Regions from separate parts of the Holdemanella hominis genome, predicted to be linked through region 2. Evidence: riboswitches for the same ligand, from Rfam matches in the RefSeq annotation. Region 2 holds a riboswitch; the other holds the start of a gene.
The links. Region 2 has a riboswitch for thiamine pyrophosphate ahead of thiW (energy coupling factor transporter S component ThiW). Riboswitches for the same ligand answer to the same signal wherever they lie in the genome.
Positions count from the first base shown of each region.

Region 1: another riboswitch for thiamine pyrophosphate. It lies ahead of thiC (phosphomethylpyrimidine synthase ThiC); the one in region 2 lies ahead of thiW (energy coupling factor transporter S component ThiW).

Region 1 covers NZ_JACRWH010000074.1:265-7,137, forward strand. The annotation lists gene H8911_RS11295 (DUF3137 domain-containing protein) at 147-536, opposite strand; gene H8911_RS11300 (hypothetical protein) at 609-941, opposite strand; gene H8911_RS11305 (Crp/Fnr family transcriptional regulator) at 1,070-1,720, opposite strand; gene thiC (phosphomethylpyrimidine synthase ThiC) at 1,911-3,251, opposite strand; TPP riboswitch at 3,353-3,458, opposite strand; gene nhaC (Na+/H+ antiporter NhaC) at 3,507-4,904, opposite strand; gene H8911_RS11320 (alpha/beta hydrolase) at 4,927-5,703, opposite strand; gene H8911_RS12570 (GGDEF domain-containing protein) at 5,907-6,287, opposite strand; gene H8911_RS12575 (hypothetical protein) at 6,614-6,873, opposite strand, start outside.
Region 2 covers NZ_JACRWH010000037.1:3,832-20,711, forward strand. The annotation lists gene H8911_RS08490 (hypothetical protein) at 1-317, shown strand, start outside; gene H8911_RS12740 (YrvL family regulatory protein) at 501-764, shown strand; gene H8911_RS08500 (hypothetical protein) at 785-1,216, shown strand; gene H8911_RS08505 (DUF4299 family protein) at 1,422-2,255, shown strand; gene H8911_RS08510 (suppressor of fused domain protein) at 2,287-2,958, shown strand; gene H8911_RS08515 (hypothetical protein) at 3,071-3,232, shown strand; gene H8911_RS08520 (SMI1/KNR4 family protein) at 3,288-3,761, shown strand; gene H8911_RS08525 (DUF1287 domain-containing protein) at 3,791-4,441, shown strand; gene H8911_RS08530 (hypothetical protein) at 4,464-4,637, shown strand; gene H8911_RS08535 (hypothetical protein) at 4,667-5,875, shown strand; gene H8911_RS08540 (GNAT family N-acetyltransferase) at 5,995-6,501, shown strand; gene H8911_RS08545 (hypothetical protein) at 6,537-6,743, shown strand; gene H8911_RS08550 (hypothetical protein) at 6,784-6,999, shown strand; gene H8911_RS08555 (DUF3592 domain-containing protein) at 7,231-7,812, shown strand; gene H8911_RS08560 (helix-turn-helix domain-containing protein) at 8,050-8,409, shown strand; gene H8911_RS08565 (hypothetical protein) at 8,427-8,618, shown strand; gene H8911_RS08570 (GntR family transcriptional regulator) at 8,759-9,133, shown strand; gene H8911_RS08575 (ABC transporter ATP-binding protein) at 9,136-10,002, shown strand; gene H8911_RS08580 (ABC-2 transporter permease) at 9,996-10,646, shown strand; gene H8911_RS08585 (hypothetical protein) at 11,195-11,356, opposite strand; gene H8911_RS08590 (hypothetical protein) at 11,353-11,505, opposite strand; gene H8911_RS08595 (hypothetical protein) at 11,560-11,889, opposite strand; gene H8911_RS12745 (hypothetical protein) at 12,028-12,153, opposite strand; gene H8911_RS08600 (GNAT family N-acetyltransferase) at 12,449-13,198, shown strand; TPP riboswitch at 13,500-13,596, shown strand; gene thiW (energy coupling factor transporter S component ThiW) at 13,782-14,315, shown strand; gene thiM (hydroxyethylthiazole kinase) at 14,296-15,066, shown strand; gene thiE (thiamine phosphate synthase) at 15,063-15,692, shown strand; gene H8911_RS12500 (hypothetical protein) at 15,760-15,921, shown strand; gene H8911_RS12505 (hypothetical protein) at 15,967-16,305, shown strand; gene H8911_RS12510 (GGDEF domain-containing protein) at 16,327-16,880, shown strand, end outside.

The DNA of each region.
Region 1 (6,873 bases), on a different contig from region 2:
TTTTTAATCCTCAATAATTCTTTCAGGATGATTTCGTTTCATATACAAATAGAGTACATATCTAGGAATTTCATAAATATTCTTATACTTCTTATCCCTAATAAAATCATGCACTAATTTTAAATCATCAACATTCTTACAATAAGTTAATGTAACAATCTTCGATCAATAAAATCAAATTCTTCAAGCATCTCTTTTGTTTCTAAATATAATTCTTTATAATTCATTGAATATCCACTAAACACATCAATCATATCCACAAACCACTTTAAATCATTCATATTCTTAAAACTATGAGCGTCAATATAAAGTCTTCCATCCTCATTCAAGTTTATTGAAAACTTATGATTTGATAAAGCAATAATTTGCTTTAGTCGATTCGAATCCAATATCTCAAGAACTAATTTTTCATCTCCACAAGTCAAATTAAACTTCTTATCAAATGTCTCATATCCAGTTTTAATACTTTGTTTATCCAATGCATTACAAGGATATATAGTTAGCCACGTATTAAACTTTTGGTCAAGCTTACACAACAACCGTTCACCCGTATAAACTGTATTTTCATTCTTTTCCTACAAGCCAGTCTCATCACGCAAGACCTCTGTCTAATCTGTGAGTTTAATGGTACAAAACGCTACAGAAAAACCTTTATATTTACCTTGTACATATCTATTGCCGCTACAATAATCATGTTTAGGTAAAAGAATATTCGTATCGCTAACATTAAGCATATGAGTATTTGGATTAAATTGCACATCCTCAAAGAATTCTTTTATAATCTCATCCATACCAGATGCGGTACTCTCCTCCTTATCCTTGATCATCTGTTCTAAGCCAAGAATCACATATCCAATAATAACTAAAACAAGATTACCACCAAACACAATACCCACTAACGCAATCAATAATCCTAGTATAGACAACAATCTGTTACCCATACCATTCATCTCCTTTCACTCCCATATTAACAAGCCCACAAATACATCTCAAACAATGCACTAAATTAGTCAAAATATAGAAAAAGAAGGTCAATGATCACTGGCCTTCTTTCATTAATTAGTTCCTTTTACTGTGCATAGCGCTTTAAATAATCTACATCTAAAATTAAGATTTTATGATACACAATCGTAATAACGTTTTCTTCTCTTAATCCACGCAAGATACGATTGACACTGTTTCTTGTGGATACCCCACAGAAACTGGCAATATCATCGTTCGTGATTTGCAAATCAATAAATATACCTTTTTTAACTTGTCTACCAAATAACGGAATCAAATGATAGATAAATGCACACACAGCTCCATTTTTCCCATTCATTGTCATGAGTTGCTGTCGATAAATAGCTTCGGTCATCTTTTTACGATAATACGACTCTATATATGCATGTAATTCTTCATTTTCTTTCACATATTGTTCAAAGAATTTTCTGTTGATTCGATAGAAAGATGCCGTATCACTTTCGATACGAGCATGAAATGATGTCGTAGTCATTTTATTGATTTCATCTTTCAACAAAGAAATTATATCCAAACCTTTTAAATAAGTGATATTGAATTCACGCCCATCACATAAAACAATACTCACTTTCACAACACCATCTTTTAATACGTAAATATCTTCTTGGTCGTGTCCATCCATCATCAAATATGTATGTTTCTTTTTTATGACTTCAGGAAGATTCTTTTCTTCAAGAAAACTTAAAACTGGCTCACTCATAAATAACCCCTTCTCAATACGTCTAATTATAACATACTCACCAATCTCATTTTTAGTAACATATGTCACGAGAGAATATAACATTTAAACGTTACACACTTAATATATCATACTTTTATAAACAACACACAACATCAATTAATTTCTACAAATAATTGTTAAAAAATATAAACGATGTAAAATACTACAATTATAAAATATCAATATTCTCTCCAGATAGAGCCTTATTCATACTTCTTACAGCACAGAATTTACCACACATACTACAAGTGTCACTATGATCATCTTCTGGCATACGAGATTGACGAATTGCTTTTGCGGTTTCTGGATCTATCGCACACTCAAATTGCGCATCCCAATCTAGCTTCTTTCTTGCGTCAGCCATCTTGTCATCAATATCTCGTGCTCCTTTAACACCTTTGGCAATATCAGCCGCATGTGCTGCAATCTTAGAAGCAATGATTCCTTGTTTTGTATCTTCAACATTTGGTAAAGCCAAGTGTTCTGCCGGTGTTACATAACATAAGAAGGCTGCTCCTGACATAGCTGCAACCGCACCACCAATAGCCGCTGTAATATGATCATAGCCTGGCGCAATATCTGTAACTAATGGGCCTAACACATAAAATGGAGCACCCATACAGATTTGTTGCTGAACCTGCATATTGGCCGCAACCTGATCTAATGGAACATGTCCAGGTCCTTCGACAATAACTTGTACGTTATGTTCCCAAGCACGTTTTGTAAGTTCTCCTAAACGAACCAATTCTTCGATTTGACAGACATCTGTGGCATCTGCTAAACATCCAGGACGACAAGCATCTCCTAAAGAAATCGTCACATCATATTTTTCACAGATATCCAAGATTTCATCATAGTATTCATAGAATGGGTTTTCTTCACCTGTCATTGACATCCACGCAAAGACTAAACTTCCTCCACGAGAAACAATATTCATTTTACGTTTGTGTTTTTTGATTTGATCAATCGTCTTTCTTGTGATTCCACAGTGCAAAGTAACAAAATCCACACCATCTTTGGCATGTAACTCAACTACATCCAAGAAATCCTTTGCGGTTAATGTATTTAAATCTCTTTGGTAGTGAATCACACTATCATATACAGGTACAGTACCAATCATAGCTGGACATTCAGATGTTAATTTTTGACGGAATGGTTGTGTATTTCCATGACTCGATAAATCCATAATTGATTCTGCGCCAAGATTTACGGCTGCCATAACTTTTTCCATTTCGACATCATAATCTTTACAATCTCTAGAAACCCCTAAGTTTACATTGATCTTCGTGCGTAACATACTTCCCACACCTTCAGGATTTAAAGATTTATGGTTTTTATTGGCCGGAATTACAACCTTACCACATGCGACTAACTCTCTTAGTTCTTCTTCAGTCATTTTTTCTTTTTGGGCTACAATCTTCATTTCTGGCGTAATAATCCCCTTACGCGCAGCATCCATCTGAGTGGTATATGTAGCGCCTGTACTTACTGTACCTTCATTTGTGTTCATTTTAAAATCTCCTTTTCCAAATGATTATTTAACGTGACAAAAAGTGGTGCCCCCATTTCGCCACAAAAAAAAGTGAGCAACCAATATAGGTATACTCACACTAAAAAGACAAAGTATTTCCCTACGTTGGCATTATCCAAATCAGGTTATAGGTCGAAAGTCATACTTTCCTCTCAGCCTGTACTACAAGCTCCCTTTTTTCATTTACATTTAAGTTATACACCAATTCTAAAAGATAGTAAAGATATAAGACATTTATTTTCGAACAGGCTTTTCTTCTTTATCCCAAATTCCAATTCCAGTAATGGCACAAATCATTGAGAAAATAGGAACGACAAAGATAAACCATGCGTATGGAATATAAGCTGTTGAGCACCCAAGTACGCCCATGACATAAATTGTCGCAACACCCCAAGGAACGATAGGCGCAGATAATGTCCCAGAATCTTCGAGTGTTCTAGATAATACTTTACGAGAAACATTCATATCTTCATAAGTCGATTCAAACGTTTGTTCAGTTACAATGATAGATACTGTTTGTCCGCCAGCTGTTAAGAAGTTCACAACATAACAATACACCAAAGTGACAAACACTAGTACTGTACGATTCTTTATAAATTTTAAAAGAACATTTTTTGCCAAAACATCCAAAATACCAGTAGACGTTATGACAGCTCCCATTACACTAGCAACCATAAATGTCACTAATAATTCAGACATAGAAAGTACACCACCACGATTCAACATTGGATCAACAATGGATACACCTGTTTCAATGCTGAAACCATTAAAAGCATAGTTCATTAAATCAACAAAGTTTACCCCTTGAAATACCATCGCAAAAGCAGCAGATACAACTACGGCTAAGCCCATTCCTAATAAGGAAGGTAATTTAAATACAGAAATCAAAACAACTAGAATAGCAGGTAAAATCAATAGAACATTGATATTGAAATGTTTAGATAGCGTATCTAAAATCAATTTTTGTTGGGCAAGGTCCATACTTCCACCACTATAATACAAGCCGGCAATTGTAAATAAGATCAAAGCGACTACAGCTGCAGGAAGTGTTGTATACTGCATAGAATGAATGTGAGCATATAAAGGTACTTTACTTACACCACTTGCTAAATTGGTTGTATCTGATAAAGGCGACATCTTATCTCCTAGCCACGCTCCAGAAACAACGGCACCTACAACTAATGGTACGGGAATACTTGTTGTAGCGGCAATTCCCACCATCGCAAGACCCATGGTTGCCACAGAACCAAAGGATGTTCCTGTAAATTCACTCGTTAGGGCACAAAGGACAAAAGCTAGAGGTACTAAGATCTTCGGTGAAATCACTTGCATACCATAATACATCAATGATGGAACGGTTCCACCGGCCATCCAGATTCCCACAAGCATACCGACCATAATGACAATCAAAAATGTCGGCATACACTCAGCCGCTGTTTTAATAATATTCTGTTCCACTTCACTCCATGGAATATTTAAAAATTTTGTGGTAATAACCGCAACGATCACACCCGCAAATACCGATAGTGTTGTATTGCATCCTAAGTTGATCATAATGATCAATACGGCAATAATAGCCAAAAATGAAACCACCGCAAATAGGGTTGTTGGCTGTTTTCTTTCTTTGTTCATATCAAATTTCCTTCTCTTTCATCTATAACAATTCGTCCTTTAGAAAGTCTAGAGCCGCTTTCATTCTTGCTTCTCTAAACGCAAATGATTTAAAACGATGCTCTGCTCCTTTGACAATAATACATTTTGCTCTTTCCTTAAAAATTTCTTTATACTTGTAACTACACTCACACGAAGCTGTAATGTCTTGATCTCCATGAATGGTACAAACATTTTTATCAAACAATGAAGCCTCTTTATAAGGATCGAGTGTACATGCATCTTGGTAAAATTTAAGGCTCAACTTCAATCCTTCCACATCTGCACATCCATCTTTTTCAATGTTTGAAACATCTTGACCACATAAAGTCAAATGTTCCTTCAAGTTATAAACTAAATCTGGTGCAGGGCACCATAACGACAATGCTTGAACTCTTTCTTTACATTGTCCTGCTACCATACTCGCTACGCATCCTCCTAGACTACATCCGTGAAGCGCAATTTTTTTAGAATCGACAAAATCTAAAGATTCGACATAAGTCAACATGGCTTTCGCATCCAGAATCTCACTTGAAATAGTCATATCTTCAAAGCGTCCATCGCTTTCTCCGCTGCCATTCATGTCAAAGCGAACACTCGCAATACCAGCATCACACAATCTTTGAGATAACTCATTATGCACAAAATTTATTTCATTGCGATCATCACAAAATCCATGAAGTAGAATGACCATAGGCACTTTCGAACTTACATTGTCTGGCACATGAAGCATACCTCGTAATGTCAATCCATCCCGCTTAATTTCTACGTACTTCTGCATATATTTCCCTCCGTTTTGGGTATAATACCACAAAAAATATAATTTGTTTATACCTTTTTAACACATGTATACATTTTGAATACATCAATAGCCTCTTTGTTCATCAAGAGACTATTTTTTCTTATATATTGTTGCACGGTATCCTTCCCCTTTTTTACTTTGATACATTACCATATCGGCTCTACAGTATAATTCATCAAAGGTCAATTCTTCTTTTCCATCATAAATGCAAGCCCTAAACTCATTATAATCGGATGATCTTTTATAGATTCAATTTGGATTTGTTTCAAATTCTCAAACAAACGTTTAAAGAAAGCATTGGCACACTTACGTTCCGTAACACCTGGAATAAATAACGCAAACTCATCTCCACCAAGACGCATGGCTACATCTTTATCACGACACGATTTTTGTAGCGTATGCGCAATCGCAACAATGACCTCATCCCCAGCCATGTGTCCATACGTATCATTAATGGACTTAAATTTGTCACAATCCACTAAACATATCATGCCACTGACTTTGTTGTTTAAAACACGCTCAATCATCTTCTCTCTACTACGACGATTTAAAATTCCCGTCATTGTTTCTGTTTGAGCTAAATATAATAATTTGCCTTCTCGCTTCTTTTGATCATCAATACATTCCGCATAATATAGAACATGGAGTAAACTTCCATCCTCATCATAATCAATCGGAATAAAACGGACTCAGCACCAGCCAGAAATCTTACCATAGAAAACACTATCTATGGATTTTTTGCCTTAAAGCCTTGCTTCTAATGTCACAAGATCCATAAATTCAACTTCTCGATCTACATAATCAGCTTGACTGAATTTTCGATGAATCTTACAAATTTGATCCATAAAATTATCTTCTATATCCTAAATTTCATATTTTCCTAAATACGTTAGAATTTGCGCTCCATTTTCACAATATGAAAGCGATTGGTTTTCACATTGATATAATGCATAGAAGTATAGATTTGTCCCAAGGCTGAATAGCCACTTAATTTTGCTTCACGCTTGAACTTATTTTGTGAATTCCGAATCTTTAAAAAAGAGATAACTAACGTTGCGATCATATCTAAGAATGTAGTTAAGCCCAAATGGTCATCAATCGGCGGATTGTCCACGCCAAAGAAACCACTGATTTCATTTTTATAGCGAA
Region 2 (16,880 bases):
AACAATATGTGGATAATCAAGAAGATGTGGTTCACTATACTGTTGAAGTATATCAGGAAAACGATGATACACTTTCTATTCATGCAAAGTCAAACAGTAAGTTATTTGAACCTTTGGATTATGAGTTTTATATCGATAAATCATTTTCAAAAGACGATATTACTGTTGAATGGACAACGCTTATGGGAAGTGCTGAAGCAACAAAAGAAAATCAATTATGTGTCGCCATGGTAAAGGTTAAAGGGACTAATGAAGCAATAAAGATTAATTTCATTAATAGAGGTATTGAACTTATCGAAGATGCCTTAGCTAAATAAGTTTGTTTAAAAGAGTTTAAAAAGGAGTTATTTATTGTGGATTTTTTTAAGAATAATAAAGAAAAATTAATCACTTTTATAGTTTGTGGAACTATTTTTGTTGCTGTCTTATCAGTTATTGCACTATTAAGTGGAGTGATAATGCGTTTATTTGGTTTTCGATATCAATCCATATGAAGTATTATCTTATTTTTCATCATCGCAACAGTTGTATCCTATCCGATTAATTTAATTGCAGGCGGACTTCCTAAGGCTCTTTATAAATTGAAAAGAATTAGTAAAAATATTGCAATTATTTTATATTTAGCATTAGATACGATTGCGACATGTTTTGGATTAATGATTGTGGACTATTGTATGTCTACTATTTTTGCAAGTGATCTATCAAAACTAGTCATTTCTTTTATATTAGCTTTGCCTGGGATTGAAGATTTCAAAAAAATATAAATGTTTACGGAGGACAGGATATGGAAGAAAAAGAAAAGATTAGTGAAATTGTTGCAACATACCCATCTGTATTTGTGGGTACAGCAATTGGTGGCACAATATTTGAATTTATCTGCATGATTGTTTGTATAGTTGCAGCACCACCTGAACAAAAGCTACTTTTGATTGCTTTATTGTGTATAATAACAACAATTTTAGTGTTTATAAGCATTGCTTTTAAACGATATAAAGTGATTGTGAACAGTGAAGGCATTACAGAGATTCCATTATTAGGGAAAAGAAAAATCATTCATTTTAATGAAATTAGAAGTATTCAAATCAAAGGATCAAAAGCAATCTTAATTTTAGGCAACGGTGTAAAGATTTGTATTGATCCTTCAGCAGTAGGGCATAAAGAAATATTCAATGTTTTTTATGAAAATGGATTAATAAAATCTTCATTCTCCAAATAAGTTATAAATTTGAGTTTTAATCTTCTGTAGTATTATCCAATCATCCTATTTCCCGTTTTTAAAAGATGTATTGAATAGAATAATATATGTTTTAGTCGGGATTTATCTCTTTTATCAATCTATTCGATTAATGAAGACAAAAAATGAAGTTAGAAAATAATTGGTTTTCAAAAGAAATGAAATTTTAAGTTAAGGAGGCGTAATTATGTCAGTAACTGCAAGAATTAAACAAAAATCATTATTTAAGAAAAAAATGAATCTAGAAGATATTATTAAATTTACAGGATTATCTTATGGTGTTTGTGATGAAAATTATCGTCTCAATAAAGATGAGATAGGTGAACATACTTTAATTTATGATGAAACAAAACTAGCTAGGGGATTTGAGTTATGGCTTGAGGGTAGTGATGTTTTACTTTCTTTAAGTTTACCAACTGCACCATCAGAAATTAGACTATTCTATAGCTTAGTAGAGAAAATTTGCAACGAGTTCAATACCAAAAAATATTTAAGAGAAGATGAAGAAGCTTATTTATATGAAGACGAAGAATTTATTAAATGGGATGAAGAAGCAAGTATTGTTGCACTAGAAGATATGACAAGTAAAACAGAAGATGAATATCGCTGTTTTGAAATATTTGGTATTTATAATCCAATCTCTATTGGACAAAGAGAATTACAAAGAATTGATTGCAACTTAAATAATCTTGAAGAATATCTAAATGAAATCCAATCTCTAGATGTTTATTATGCAACACCAAGCGTATATAGGAAGAAAGATACGAATGAATTATTTGGGATTTATTCGATTGTTGCTGATATTCCTTGTGTTGTTCCTAATAAACCTTATATCATTCTTGATCAAATCAAAGGAATTAATTATTGGTATGTCATGATTAGAAAAGGAATGACAGTTACATACGACGATTTTATCAATCATATCTCTTCAAAAGAATATTATGATGCAAATCATGTTATTGCCTTATTAAATGATGATGAAATTGATGCTTTGATTGAACAATATAGTGTCGAAATTTAGATTAAATGGTAAGGATAAGGAGGCACTCTATATGGGATTGTTTGATAAATTTAAGAAGAAAAATGAATTATTAGATAATGAGCAAAATGAAGAAATTGAAGCACCAGGATGGGATGCAATAGATAAGTTATGTGATAAAGTTTATCCTAACCAAAAGAATCCTAAGCATTATGGAGCGATGATAAAATGGAGATTGGGTGGTAATGATCCCCTTGATGGTATTAGTGTATATGATGGTGGTGATTATTGGCATTTTATAACTTATGGACTATCTGAACTTTATGAAAAAGAAAGCGAAGATAAAGAGTGGAGTGGTTATGGTATGGAGTTTACTTTGAAGCTCAAAAAGGATCACTACGAAAATGAAGAAGATGAAATACGTTGTATATGCGGTATATTACAATCTATTGCCAGAATTACTTTTATCCAAGGTGAATTATTTAATGCTTACGAATATCTATACACAGGTCAAACAACAGGTATAGATAGTAAAGGGACATCCAATATTACAGGATTTATAACGATACCAGATGATAAATTTGTTGAAATAAATACACCTAATGGAAAGGTAAGATTTGTTGAATTTATTGGAGTGACAGATAATGAATTAAGAGCCATTCAAAACAAGGAATATAGTGTAATAGAATTACTTGAGAAATTAAACACAGATGTTACGAGTTACACTAGATCATCAATAGTATAAGGCTGTAAGGTTAAAAAGGTTGTCACGTTAGTGAACAAGAAAATATTAGTTAATAATCATTTTATGTCATCAAATCATTATTGAAGTGAAAACATTTTAAAGGAGGATAATTATGAAAGAGAGAAGTTACTTAATTAGTGTAGGAATTGTTATTTACATTGTTATGTCGGCAGTTGATAGGTTTATCTACCATATACCTAATGTTATTTATATTCCATTAGCAATTCTTGGTATTACCTTAATTTTAATTGGCTTTTTCAAAGATAAATCTTAACAGCATAATATAAATGGTTAAAGAGATAGGAGTTGGACTAATAAAGGAGATAAATATGGGAATATTTAAAAAGCTAAAAAAGAAGAATCATGAATTAAAATCTTTTAAAAAAATAAGTAAGGTAGATATTATTCATATTGAAAAATTATTTAATATTAGTCTGCCTAGTGACTATGTTACATTTCTATTAAAATACAATGGTGTAGTTAGTAATGACGCATTTAATGAAATCTATTTTAAGGATATAAATAAAAATGTTAATGTCGATGTTGTTTATGGAATAGATACAGGGAATGATGCTTCAAATATAGAATACTGGACGAATGCTTATATTGATGATTTATTTGAAAGTACTGTTATTATTGGGGATAGTATCCAACATGGCTTCTTTGTTTTAGTTTGTGATGGGTCAAATGACGGAGTTTATTATTATGATGATTCTTATAGTCTAAGTTCATCAGATGATGAGAACAATGTTTATTTTATCGCTAATACTTTTGATGAGTTTTTTACATTATTATATAACTAATCATTGATTTAAAGGTGGTGTTATTATCCGTGAAAAATAAGTATAAAGTAAGTTTAATTTTTATATCAGCTATTGTTCTGTTGTTTGTGGTTTATGTGTTATATTTTTTCAATTACATCCCACATCAAAAATATTCAAATAGCGATTTTAATATCACAACCTATAAGAGTTTACATGATGAAGATGATGACATCGATGATCAAACAGATATTTTGAATAATGTAAAAGCGTATGTTAGTAGCAAGCCTAAATATAAAAGTAAATATTACGGAACAGGTTATCCCAATGATCATTTTGGAGTGTGTAGTGATGTAGTAGCTTTAGGACTAAAAGATGCTGGCTATGATTTAATGGAGTTGGTTAATCAACATGTCCAAAATCATAAAGAAGATTATGATATAGATATTATTGACAAAAATATTGATTTTAGAAGGGTGCAAAATTTGAATATTTATTTTAAATATAACGCACAATCATTAACAACCGATATTCACCGAATTGAAGAATGGCGAGGCGGAGATATTGTCATATTTGAAAATCATATTGGTATCGTATCGGATTATCGGAATAAAGATGGTGTAAGTTTTGTTATTCATCATGCTAGTCCATACCAAATATATTATGAAGAAGATATATTGGAGTATCGAAATGATATCGTCGGACATTATAGAATAAATTGATTTAAATTAAGGAGTAATAGCTATGGATATAATTTTAGTTATTTATGCAGTTTTAGTGTTTTTGATTGGACCTATATGGATTATCAAGAGTGTGAAAACTGATAGCCAAAATAGAATAAAAATGGTTATGACAATAATAATTGGTACTCTTTTAGTTGCAAGTGCAATTTATGCATTAATCAGTGTACTAAAATAGAATTAAATATTAAGAAAGTTGGGATGATTATGGAAAAACAGGTAATAGGATGTTCAAAGTTTGTAAAAATATTAGGGATGATAACAACTGTGGTATTTGGACTAATATGTTTAGTAACACTTATATCAGGTTATTATATTGCAGCACTTTGTTTTCTGCCTTTTGTGTTTTTAGGTGGTGCACTTTTACTAGCATGTAAAAAGCAAACGATAGTCATAGATAAAAACACACTTACTTTTAATTATGTACTAAAGCAGTCAGTTGAGGTGCGTTATACAGATATTAGATGTTTATTATTGATACCACTAGCAAATAGAACACAAATGGCATTGATAGATCGAGACTATAATCGCCTTGTAACATTAGATTATGCTTTTGGAAATTTAGAAATTCTTTTTGATGTTTTAGTAGAGCATGAAGTAAATATTGTGGATTTTGAAGAGTTGTTAGAAAAGAAAAAAGATGTATCAAAATATGTTCGTACATTTAATGCCATAGAACGTAATTATTATCATTCGATTGTAGAAGAGACTAAAACGATAGAAAGTATTTCTTCTAATAAATGTGGATTTGATCTTAACAAGTCTAAGAAAATATTGCGTATTCTAGGATTTGTTTTTATAGCACTTGATGTCATTGGTTTTTTCATTGGTGGAAAGATGATGATGGTATTGTACATTCTTGTCATCCTTGGATCATATGCAGTATACCTATGGTATTATCCGTATATTTATATTGAAACTAAGACGAAAAAAGGTGAAGATATCATGCTTCAAATGCCATTTCTAGGTGCTGCAATTGCTTTACTTTTAAATCTAGCTACAACAAATATTTTTGACTATGATTTTATCGATTATTTAAAAATAACATTAATTTTAACAGTTATCTTTTCAATTCCTTTTATCATTAAATCTTTATACACAAAAGTACCACAACGATTTGGTCGTAAATTATCAGTTATTTTTGCAGTTTTGGTGTTCTCATTTACCATTACTTTTCCTGTCAATTTCTTATTAACATTTGGAAAATCAGAGCATGAAACAATTGTTATTACAGATAAGGATGTTGATACAGGCAATAGCTTAACAGATTATCAACTAATTGCTTCTTGGCGTGGTGAAGAAAAAGAGTTTAATGTATCTAAAAGTCAGTATTTAAAAACTAATATTGGTGACAGTCGTCGAGTATGCATTCGTAAGAGCCTTTTAGGCTTAGAATACTATAGTGTTCATGAATAAAATTGAAGTTTACTTAATTTTAATGACATAGAAAAATTAGAATTTAGTGATTTGTTAGATAAATAATAATTTAGAAGTGTAATTATAATGAACAATATCGAATTTTTGGAGATGATAAGATGGAATTTAGACTAGCAAGACTAGAAGATTTGAAACAACTGAAAATAATTTATAAAGAAATCATAAAAAATATGAATAAAAATAACATTCAAATTTGGGACGATATTTATCCTTGCGAATTCTTTGAAGATGACATAAATAACAAGCGTCTTTATGTTATTGCAAATGATGAAGAAATTATGTCTGCTTTTGCTTTATGTGATAACAATGCAGGAGAAGCTTATGTTGAATGGAGTGAAAAATCTGCTAAAGCAATGTATATTGACCGATTGGGTGTTAATGTTGAGTATTCTAAAAAAGGAATTGGTCAGCAAATGCTCAATAAAGCAAAAGAAATTTCTAAATCACTTGGTGCTGAATATTTACGATTATTTGTAGTAGATATAAATAAACCAGCTATTCGATTGTATCAAAAAAATGGTTTCACAAAAGTTGATGGAGTTTATGATGAGGTGTTTGACGATGGATATGTTTTACGTGAAATTGGACATGAAATCAAGTTGTAAAATAAATTGGAATTTTCAGATGAGGTGACGAATAAATGAGCAAAGAACATCATAATGAAAATAAGAATGACGAAGAAGATACTTTTACATTAGCTAAGCTTGTTAGTACTTGGTATGTAGGTGCTGTTGTAGGATTTGCGGTAGGCACTTTAAATGGTAATTCAACAACAGCAATTATAGGTTTGTTTATTGGAGCTACTGTAAGTTGGATATTTAAAAAGTGTTTAATGAGCAAAAAATGAGTTTGTTAGTTAAATTATAATTTGAAAGCTAACTATATGTATGCTTTATTTCGAAAATGTTAAAAGAGAATTAAAAAAGTGGAATTTTAACTATAAAAATAATGTTGTTCCAAGACATAGCACTTATAAAGTAAAGTGGGTTTTACCTGTAGCTCCGGTTACGGTAATAGCCCCTGAAAAAGAAACTTCATATTTATTTGGATTTAATGAGAAAGGTATCTACATTTTTCCTGTTGATGGAATTATACTATTTTAGATTGTTTTTTATTAAAGTGGAAAGGATAAAAAAATTTGAGGTTAAAAAGGGTCTCTTACTTGAAAATAGTATGATTATTGTGACAAATGAAATGAATGTATCCTTGAAAATGAATAAAACAGTTGTTGGTAATTCATGGGTTAAAGAGAATGTAAATTATTTAGAAGAGTTTGATTATTATAAAAGATAATTATAAATAATCAATTATGTTTTAGGAGAGGAATTGAAACTATGACAACCTTAGTTCACATACTAATGATTTTATTTGGTTTTATTACTTTTGTAATTGTAAAAAATAAAAGATATAAAGATGTACCATTTATTAGTTTTATTATGATCTTTTCTTTTGTCGGATTTGGAATAATTTCTGTCTTAACTATCTTTGTTTCATTCGGTAAATTATTACTATTTCCCTTAGCTTGTATTGTCTTTGGTTTAATTTTTATTTTTATGCTTATAAATGATGTGTATGCACTTGTAAGATGTAAAGAAAAAATAAATGGTGTTTACTGTGGATATAATACTTACTATGGAGGTAATGCTGTGTCTACGCAAGCTCCAGTATTTGAGTACACATATCAAGGTCGCATATATAAAGAACAAACAGCTCAAAATATTTCTTATAAACAGTTAATAAAAAAGATGAGAGAAGGAGAAACTTATCCAATTTATGTAGATCCGAAACATCCAGCTGTATTTATTTTTCAAAAAAAGATTAAATTAAGTTTTATTGTTATAGTGTTTTTTGGAATTCTTTTTTTATCTGGTGGTATAGTTACGCTTTTTGAAGCATTACCGTATCTTTTTAGATGATGAAATCCGAAATTATTTATATCAGCTATAAGATAAACGCTTTGTTTACGTTATATGGAATTAATGAACAGGACTTTTTATTTTCTGCTAATTTTTTGTTAAATAGACTAACGACCACACCCAAACTTGTAAAAGATGACGATTTTTTTGGTGAAATGAGCTTGAATTAAAATTGTTAAAAGACTTTGACAATATTCCAAAGGCCTTTGGTAGAATTTTGAGGGCTAGATTAATATAATGAATGATGATGAAAGAAGTGAGAAAATGGATTTAGGGAAGAATATCTTAACATTTAGAAAAAGTTTAAGATTATCACAAGAAAAACTAGGGGATGAGATTGGTGTAACACGACAAACGATTTCTAACTGGGAATGTAATTTAACAACACCGGATGCTTATCAATTGATTGCTTTAGCTAATGCACTGCATGTAAGCCTGGATTCACTTGTAGGTCATTCACAAGAGTCTTTTCTTGTTGAAAAGGTAACGAACGTTGAAGAAGAAATTATGAAGGCGAATCGTTTGTTGAAGATTTCTATTTATATCTTAGTATTTGTGGTTGTTCTTCTTATCTTTGTTTTCATTTCATCCAATTAATGTAAATGGAGGTACATATGAATAAGCAAAGCTTATTAACAGATTTAAAATGGGTTATAGTTTTATTTTTCTCTATTGCAATCGGTAATATTTTTATGCACTTTTTTGAGCAAACTTCGATGAATGTATGGATTGCTAGAGGGATTGGCTGTACGGTGTGTGTATTGATTAATTGCTTGATACATAAATATGTTTTAAAATCTATTTAATGTAAAGAAGATTCAGTTTATATTACCCTGAATCTTTTTTTTATTCTTAACTGTATATAATATATATTGACAGTATTGATAAGTGGGTATATACTGTATATGTAAAATATATACAGTATATAAAATTACGAGGTGAAACTATGGAAATTATATTAAGTAGTTCTAGTTCAAGACCGATTTATGAACAAATTGTTGTTCAAATCAAGGAAATGATTATGAATGGAGAACTTAAGGTTAATGATTCACTGCCTTCTATGCGAAAGTTGGCTAAGGATTTACACGTTAGTATTATTACAACACAAAGAGCTTATGATGAATTATCAAAAGATGGATTCATTCATGTGATTCCTGCGAAAGGTGCTTTTGTTTCTGAACAAAACAAGGATTTTATTCGTGAAGAAAATCTTCGAAGAGTCGAAAAACAATTGCAAGATGCTTGTCTGATAGCTAAACAAAGTGGGATAACAGAAAATGAATTAGAAAAACTACTTCATTTAATATACGAGGAGAATTGATTATGGAAAATGTAATTGAAATTAAAAATTTAAATAAAAAGTATGAAGACTTCTCTTTAAACGGTATTACTTTGGATATCCCCAAAGGAAGCATTGTAGGGCTAATTGGTGAAAATGGTGCGGGAAAATCTACATTGATTAGTTCGATACTTGGAATTATTAAATCTTCATATGATGATTTAAAAATATTTGGTTTAGACTTTAAAACTGATGAAATTAATATAAAAAAAGACATTGCTGTTATATTTGATCAAACACACTATAATGAGGAGTTTACTCCTAATTTTATAGGAAAAATTTTAAGTCGTGTTTATTCGAATTGGGATCAAAAAACTTATTTAAAATATCTAACTCGATTTAAATTACCAATGAAAAAGAAGATTAAAAAGTTTTCTCGCGGAATGAAAATGAAATTAGAATTTGCGATTGCTTTTAGTCATAATGCGAAGCTATTGATATTAGATGAAGCAACAAGTGGACTAGACCCAATTGTTCGTGATGAAATATTGTCTATCATACGTGAGTATACAGAAGATGAAGATCATACAGTATTAATGTCTTCACATATTACTAGTGATTTAGACAAAATATCAGATTACATTGCTTATATTCATGAAGGTAAATTATTATTTATGAAACCATATGATGAATTAAGAGAAGAATATGGAATTATTCATGCTGGAAAAGAGTTGTTAGATTCATTAAATAAAGATGATATTGTTGGCTATGTGAAAGAAGCATATAATTACACTATTCTAGTAAAAAATCGTTCATTGATACAGAGTGTTTTTAAAGATTTAGAAATGACGCGACCAACAGTTGAAGAAATCATGTTGTTTCATGTGAAAGGAGGCTGTGAAAGATGGTAGGTTTAATGTTAAAAGATTTTTACGAATCGTTTTGTATTAAAAAGAATTTAATAGGTTTTATTTGTAGTATTTTATTGTATGGTATGGTCTTCTTTTTAATGCCAAGTGAGTATATTGTAATCCTTTTAGTTGTATTAACGATACCAATGACAAGTGTATCGCCATTACAATACTCGATTGAGCAAGATGAACTCTCTAAATTTGATCAAATGTTATTAACTTATCCTATTTCTAAAAAAACAATTGTGATGACCAAAATATTAGAAACATATATCTTTTCATTTGCATCTTTCTTATTGCTTTCTTTACCTGTTGTATTGTTAGCTATCTACGGGTATCATATTATCAGTTTACAAGAAGGATTGTTAGTTTTATCGATAAGTGTGATTTTTACATTGATTATGTTACCTATAAATAATGCAGGATTTTTGACTTTTGGAAATAAAAAAGGAACCATTTTATATGTGGTAACACTAGTAGCTTTTGTGATAGGTTTTATTACTTTAAATTTTTTTGTGGGCGTAGAACAGTTATTATTAATACCTTTAAATAGATGGTTATTATATGGCAGTGTCTTGGCAATTATAATTAATATTCTTGGATATTTTGCTTGTTTAAAAATATATGAGATTAGACATTCGTAGGAGGTTTCAGTAATTAAGGAATGAATTATTGGTTCATTCCTTTTTTACACTTTCGAAAGTGAGAATAATTTAAAGTTTCGAAAGTAATACAGACATTTATATATGACGCTATTTTGTTTGAATAAAATAATTTTTAGTATGTGATACGTTATACTTTTGTATAAAGTGCATATGACGGAAAAATGGTGCGTGTTTAGCACACCATCGGTGTATCTGTAGCGGTCAATCGGTGTGTCAAAATTTTTGATTTCTTAGTGATTCACCTTTGAATTCTAAACGATATGCTTTACATAGAACTCGATCTAAACACGCGTCAGCGTATGTACAATCCTTAAATAAATCGTACCATTATTTTACTGGGATTTGAGAAACTATCACTGTCGACTTTCTGCTTTTGAGTATTCCACTATCTGAAGCCATGCAATACACTACAGAAGTCCATCTTTTTTTAATCTTAATACGTAATACAAGTCCACTAAAAAACACGGTAAAATTAAATTAACCGTGTGATGCTTACGCACTCTTGTTGGAATAATAGTTGTATCATATTAGTCTGCCATTTCCTGATATGATTTGTTTAATATTGAATCCTCATATTTCTTGTTTTGGATAATTCCTACTTTTAGATTGTCTGGAATCAGAATCCTTGTAACTCCGCCAGAATAACGATAAGCTTGGATATGGCAATCGACCCAATCATTGATTTTCATGCTTGAACATAACTGTACATACTAAATGGTAATGTTGCCTCGAATAAATATGCAGGGATTGCTTCTCCTGTGTAACGATCATATACATACATATGGGTGCCATTCCAATCAACCATCATTTTATCACCCGGTTTATGATTGATATGCATCGTAAGATTATGCTTTTTAACGTAATCACGATAGTGTTCGTAAAAGAGGCTATATTAGTAAAAAGGACTCTTGATTGACCGACAATCATCAACATATGCTTCCCATAGCAGTTTGATTGTGGTTCCTGGCTTTAACAGTTCCTTATGAATGTAATCAAAATCAGGTTGCTTAATGGATAAATTGATTTTCATCTCCTGTTCAAATAATAAATTTTGGACATCTGATTCACTGAGATCTTTAACAGATGACCAACACACTTTTTTGTCATCAGCTACATTAAAAATTTTTCTTATTGTATCTCTTGAAATTTTAAGAGATACAGAAATCTGTCGTTGAGTATAGTTTTGTGATCTCATTTCCAAAACTCTTTTAACATCCCGCATAAAAAAACACCTCCTAATCGCAAGACTAGATAAGTATACTTACTTACCTGTTTTTATCTTACAACAGGAGGATGATAGTTTATATCTACAATATAGGTGTGGACTTATACAACGGATTCAATTGCCTTCGTCGCCGTATCAACTGGACTTATTATACCATTCAGCTGTGACCAACTTTTCAAAACAATCCTGAAAAGATTCTAAATCGCTGTTTGGATTTTCAAGTTGAAGACGAAGTTCTTCTGCCATATCTGAAAATTTCATGATTTTTTTACTTCTGTAGTTCCTATTGACGACAATACATTTGAATGGTACCTTAATCTTAGCGGCGAGAGTTAAGTAAAAGCAAGAATGAATTTCAGTGGTACTAAAAACAAAAACACCATGAAATTAGAGGAAATTGAAGATATTTCCTCATTACATATAACGGATGAAAAAAGACAGTCCAGAATATTTTCTTTACTTCATAGGCTGCTATTAAATTCGAAAAATAAAACACGTAGGAGTTGATTGATTTCAACTCCTTTTTCCTTCATAATACTTTTATTGAGGTTAATGTATGGATTATGTATATGTGACAAAAGAAAATATTGAACAAGAACACATTTGTTGTGCCATTAGTAGTAATTCAGATGTCCAAGTAAGATCAAAGAAAGATTGGTTGTCTGATCGCTTTGAAGAAGGACTTGTCTTTATTAAATCATCTGTAAGAGGGAAATGTTTTATTGAGTATATTCCTGCAAAGAATGCGTGGATTGGTGTGGACGCAGAAAATTATATGTATATTGATTGTCTATGGGTTTGTGGATCTTTAAAGGGTCATGGCTATTCGAGTGAGTTATTAAATATGTGTATTGAAGACAGTAAGAAGAAGGGAATGGATGGAATTTGTATCTTATCTACAAAAAAGAAGACGCCGTATCTTGCAGATCCTAAATTTTTAACATACAAAGGTTTTAAAATCTCTGATGAAGCGAGTAATGGTATTCAATTGTGGTACTTGAATTTTAATGATTCAAAAGTTCCTCAATTTAAATCTTGTGCAAAAGAATGTCATATCGAAGAGTCTGGCTTTGTCTTATATTATACTAGTCAATGTCCTTTTAATGCGAAGTATGTTCCGATTATAGAGAATGTTTCAAAAGAACAAAATATAGAATTTAAAGCGATTCATATAGATACAAAAGAAAAGGCGCAGAATGCGTCAACTCCTATCACTACCTATGCCTTATTCTACAATGGTGATTATATAACGAATGATGTAATGAATGAGAAGAAGTTTTTAAAACTTGTTGAAAAGCTAAAATAGGCACTAATTATCTTGAGACATGATGGTTTTAAATAATAAATATACCAAGTAAATTGTGTTTAGTGCAAATGGAACAATGAGATTGGTAGTAATCAAGCTTTCAAAGAAAAGAATGCGCGAAAGTGAATTATCATATCCACTCACAATCACATATGGAGACATTGCCATAGTTAAAAAGATCAAAAAATAGATTGCTAAAATGACTAGAAATGATTCTTGTCTTGTTTCATTCGTAAATTCCTTCTTGATCTCATATTTGGCTTGCACTTTAAATTGTTTTGTACTAAAATTCTAAATGTAGTAGATAAATCTGGGGAGCTATTGCTGAGAGGAAGTTCGACTTCGACCCATTAAACCTGACGGATAATGCCGGCGTAGGAAGTATAGATGTTTTTTGACCTGTCTTTTTACGTTGCAGGTCTTTTTATTTTATTGCCTTACTGTAGGGGAGCGCCTAGAGTATAGAAAACAAGCGAGGGAGCCTGAATTGACAGGATGAGAGAGGACTGTTTGTCTAATACCGAAACCACAGATGGTTTTTTGCGTGTTTTCTAGGCCATCTGTATCTGTAGGAGGTAGTATTATGAATAAACACAATTACTTATTAAGCTTAGTCTTTTTTTCAATGATGGTAGCTGTTGGAGTAGTCATTTCTCCAATCTTACGTGTAGAAGGAATGTGTCCTATGGCACATCTTATTAATATCACTATGGCTGTATTTATGGGGCCTTGGTATTCATTTCTTTGTGCTTTAGCTATTGGTTTAATTCGTATGGTTGTAATGGGAATTCCACCATTAGCTTTAACGGGCGCTATTTTTGGAGCTACGCTATCAGGCATCTTATATCGTGTTAGTAAAGGAAAGATTTGGGCTGCCGTACTTGGTGAAATCATTGGTACAGGTTTAATTGGTTCTGTTCTTTCATATCCAGTGATGACATATTTATGGGGAAGAACTGGACTTACATGGATGTTCTATGTACCTAGCTTTTTAATGGGTACAATCATCGGTGGAAGTATTGCGTATGTTTTATTGAAGTCGATGTCTCGTAGTGGAATCCTAGAAAATATTCAAAGAAAGTTAGGAGTGCAAAAATTTGTTGAAACAAACGAATAATTTGATTCACTGTATCACAAATCCGATTTCAATTAATGATTGTGCAAATCTTATATTAGCTTTAGGAGCGAAGCCAATTATGGCTTGTCACCCCGATGAAGTTGATGATATCACTTGCCATTCTGCGGCTTTGGCATTAAATTTAGGTAACTTTGATGATGTTAGAGCTAAATCTATGATGATTAGTGCAAAATGTGCCAAAGAAAAAGGAATACCATTCATTTTAGATTTGGTTGGAGTGGCTTGTTCAACACTTCGATTAAATTATGCCAAAGAACTTGTTTCTTTATATTGTCCAACCGTCATTAAAGGGAACATCAGTGAATGTAAAGCTTTTTATGGGATGACAAGTCATGCGCACGGTGTAGATGCGGATGTTCTCGATGAAGAGAATATCTATGAAAGTGCAAAATGGCTAAAGGACATGGCTTTACATCTTGGTTGTGTAGTTGTTTGTAGCGGCAAGATCGATGTCATTACAGATGGTAAAGTCGTGAATTTAATTTCAAATGGTTGTGAAATGCTTTCAAGAATCACAGGCACTGGATGTATGTTAAATGTGGCAATCGCTACATTTTTAGCTAGTTATTCTCCATTATTGGCTTGTATTAAGGCAACTTGTTATTATGAAGTTGCTGCAGAAAAGACGAAAAGTGAAGGACCTGGAACTTTTCATATGCATTTTATGGATGAGATTTATAAACTTACCAGTTTTGATGAATCTTTGTTTAAAATTGAGGTGTTAGGATGAAAAAAGTAGATTATACATTATATTTTATTACTAATTCAGATGGTTATGATGAAGAAACTTTTTTAAATAAAGTTAAAGGGGCATGTCTAGGTGGAGCAACCATTATACAGCTTCGTGAAAAAAATAAGTCGACTTTAGAGTACTATGAACTCGCTTTAAAAGTAAAAGAGATTACTGATTTTTATCATATTCCATTAATTATTGATGATCGAATCGATGTCGCAATGGCTGTAGGATGTGGTGTTCATTTAGGAAATGAAGATATGCCAATTTCTGTAGCTCGTAAAATAATGGGAAAAGATTGTATTATTGGGGCTACCGCAAAGACTGTTGAAGTTGCAAAAAAAGCAGAGGCTGATGGTGCTGACTATTTGGGTTGTGGTGCCATTTATCCGACAAAGACGCATGTGAAGACGACGATTACGAGTGTGGAAACATTGAATGACATTTGTTCGGCTGTCAAGATTCCGGTCTGTGCGATTGGAGGATTAAATAAAGACAATCTTTCTGTTTTAGAAAAGAGTCCTATTCAAGGTGTTTGTGTTGTATCGGCTATTATGGATCAAGAGGATACAAAAAAAGCAGCTGAAGAATTGAAGAAATCGATTCAAAAAATCGTGGCATAACAAATGCCACTTTTATTTTTGAAAAATATAACCTAAAATAGTAATTGCAAGAAAAAGAAAAATATTAGTGCTTTCAATCACCATTGTTGCCCTCGTATTGATTCTTGAAGCATGTATATTAAGATATGTAAATGAAAAGAATGCGCAAACCACATCCTATGTATTATTGGATCGTGTGATTGCGGATCTTGATAAAAATGAGTCGAATGAAGAGCGATTTGTGAAATAATTAAAAGATTATTATATAGTACGTGCTAAAGCCAGATCTTATATTGTGGATGCCAAGCCGGAAGTTGAATATGATATTGATAAACATCAAAAAATCGCATCTTTAATGTCCGTGGATGAAATTCATTTTATTGATGATACGGGAACGATCTATTCGGGTTCGATACCTAAGTATTTTGGATATAGCTTTGATTCAGGTGAACAAATGGCTTTCTTTAAACAGATGTTAAATAATAAAGATTTAACATTATGCCAGGATGTCACGCCAAATACGGCTGAAGCTAAAGAGATGATGTATGCGATTACTTGGAATGAGTCGAAAATGCATATGGTTCAAGTGGGTATTACGCCAAAGCGTCTTTTAAAGGAGTTGAAACAAAACTAAATTTCAAATGTTGTAGCTGATATGCCTGTGTATAAGGGAATGGAAATTTATGTTGTAAATTCAAAGACGAAAAAAATTGAGGGTGCTACAAATCGTACAAAGATTGGAAATACATTAACGAATGTAAATGCATCATCTAAGATGCAAAGAATCGTATTGGATCATAAAAAATGTAAATGTATATCTCGAAAACATGGCAATTATTTGGTTGCCGTAACTATGGAAGAATCTGTAAATTCTTCAAGTAATATTGTTGCGATATTGATTGTCGGTATTTATCTAACTTCGGCTTCATGCTTACTTGTTTTAATGCTTTCTAGAGCATTAAAGGAGAAGTATGAAAAAGAAAAATATATGTATACTTCGAATACGGATGGACTGACGAAATGTTTCAATCGACGTGCCTATGATTCGGATATGGAAAAGTTAGATTTAAATACGGAATGGGCTTATATATTTTTAGACTCAAATGGTTTAAAACAAGCCAATGATTCACTTGGGCATAGTGCAGGAGATGAACTGATTTGTGCGGCTAGTAACTGCATGAAGTTTGCGTTTGCCTCTTATGGAAAGGT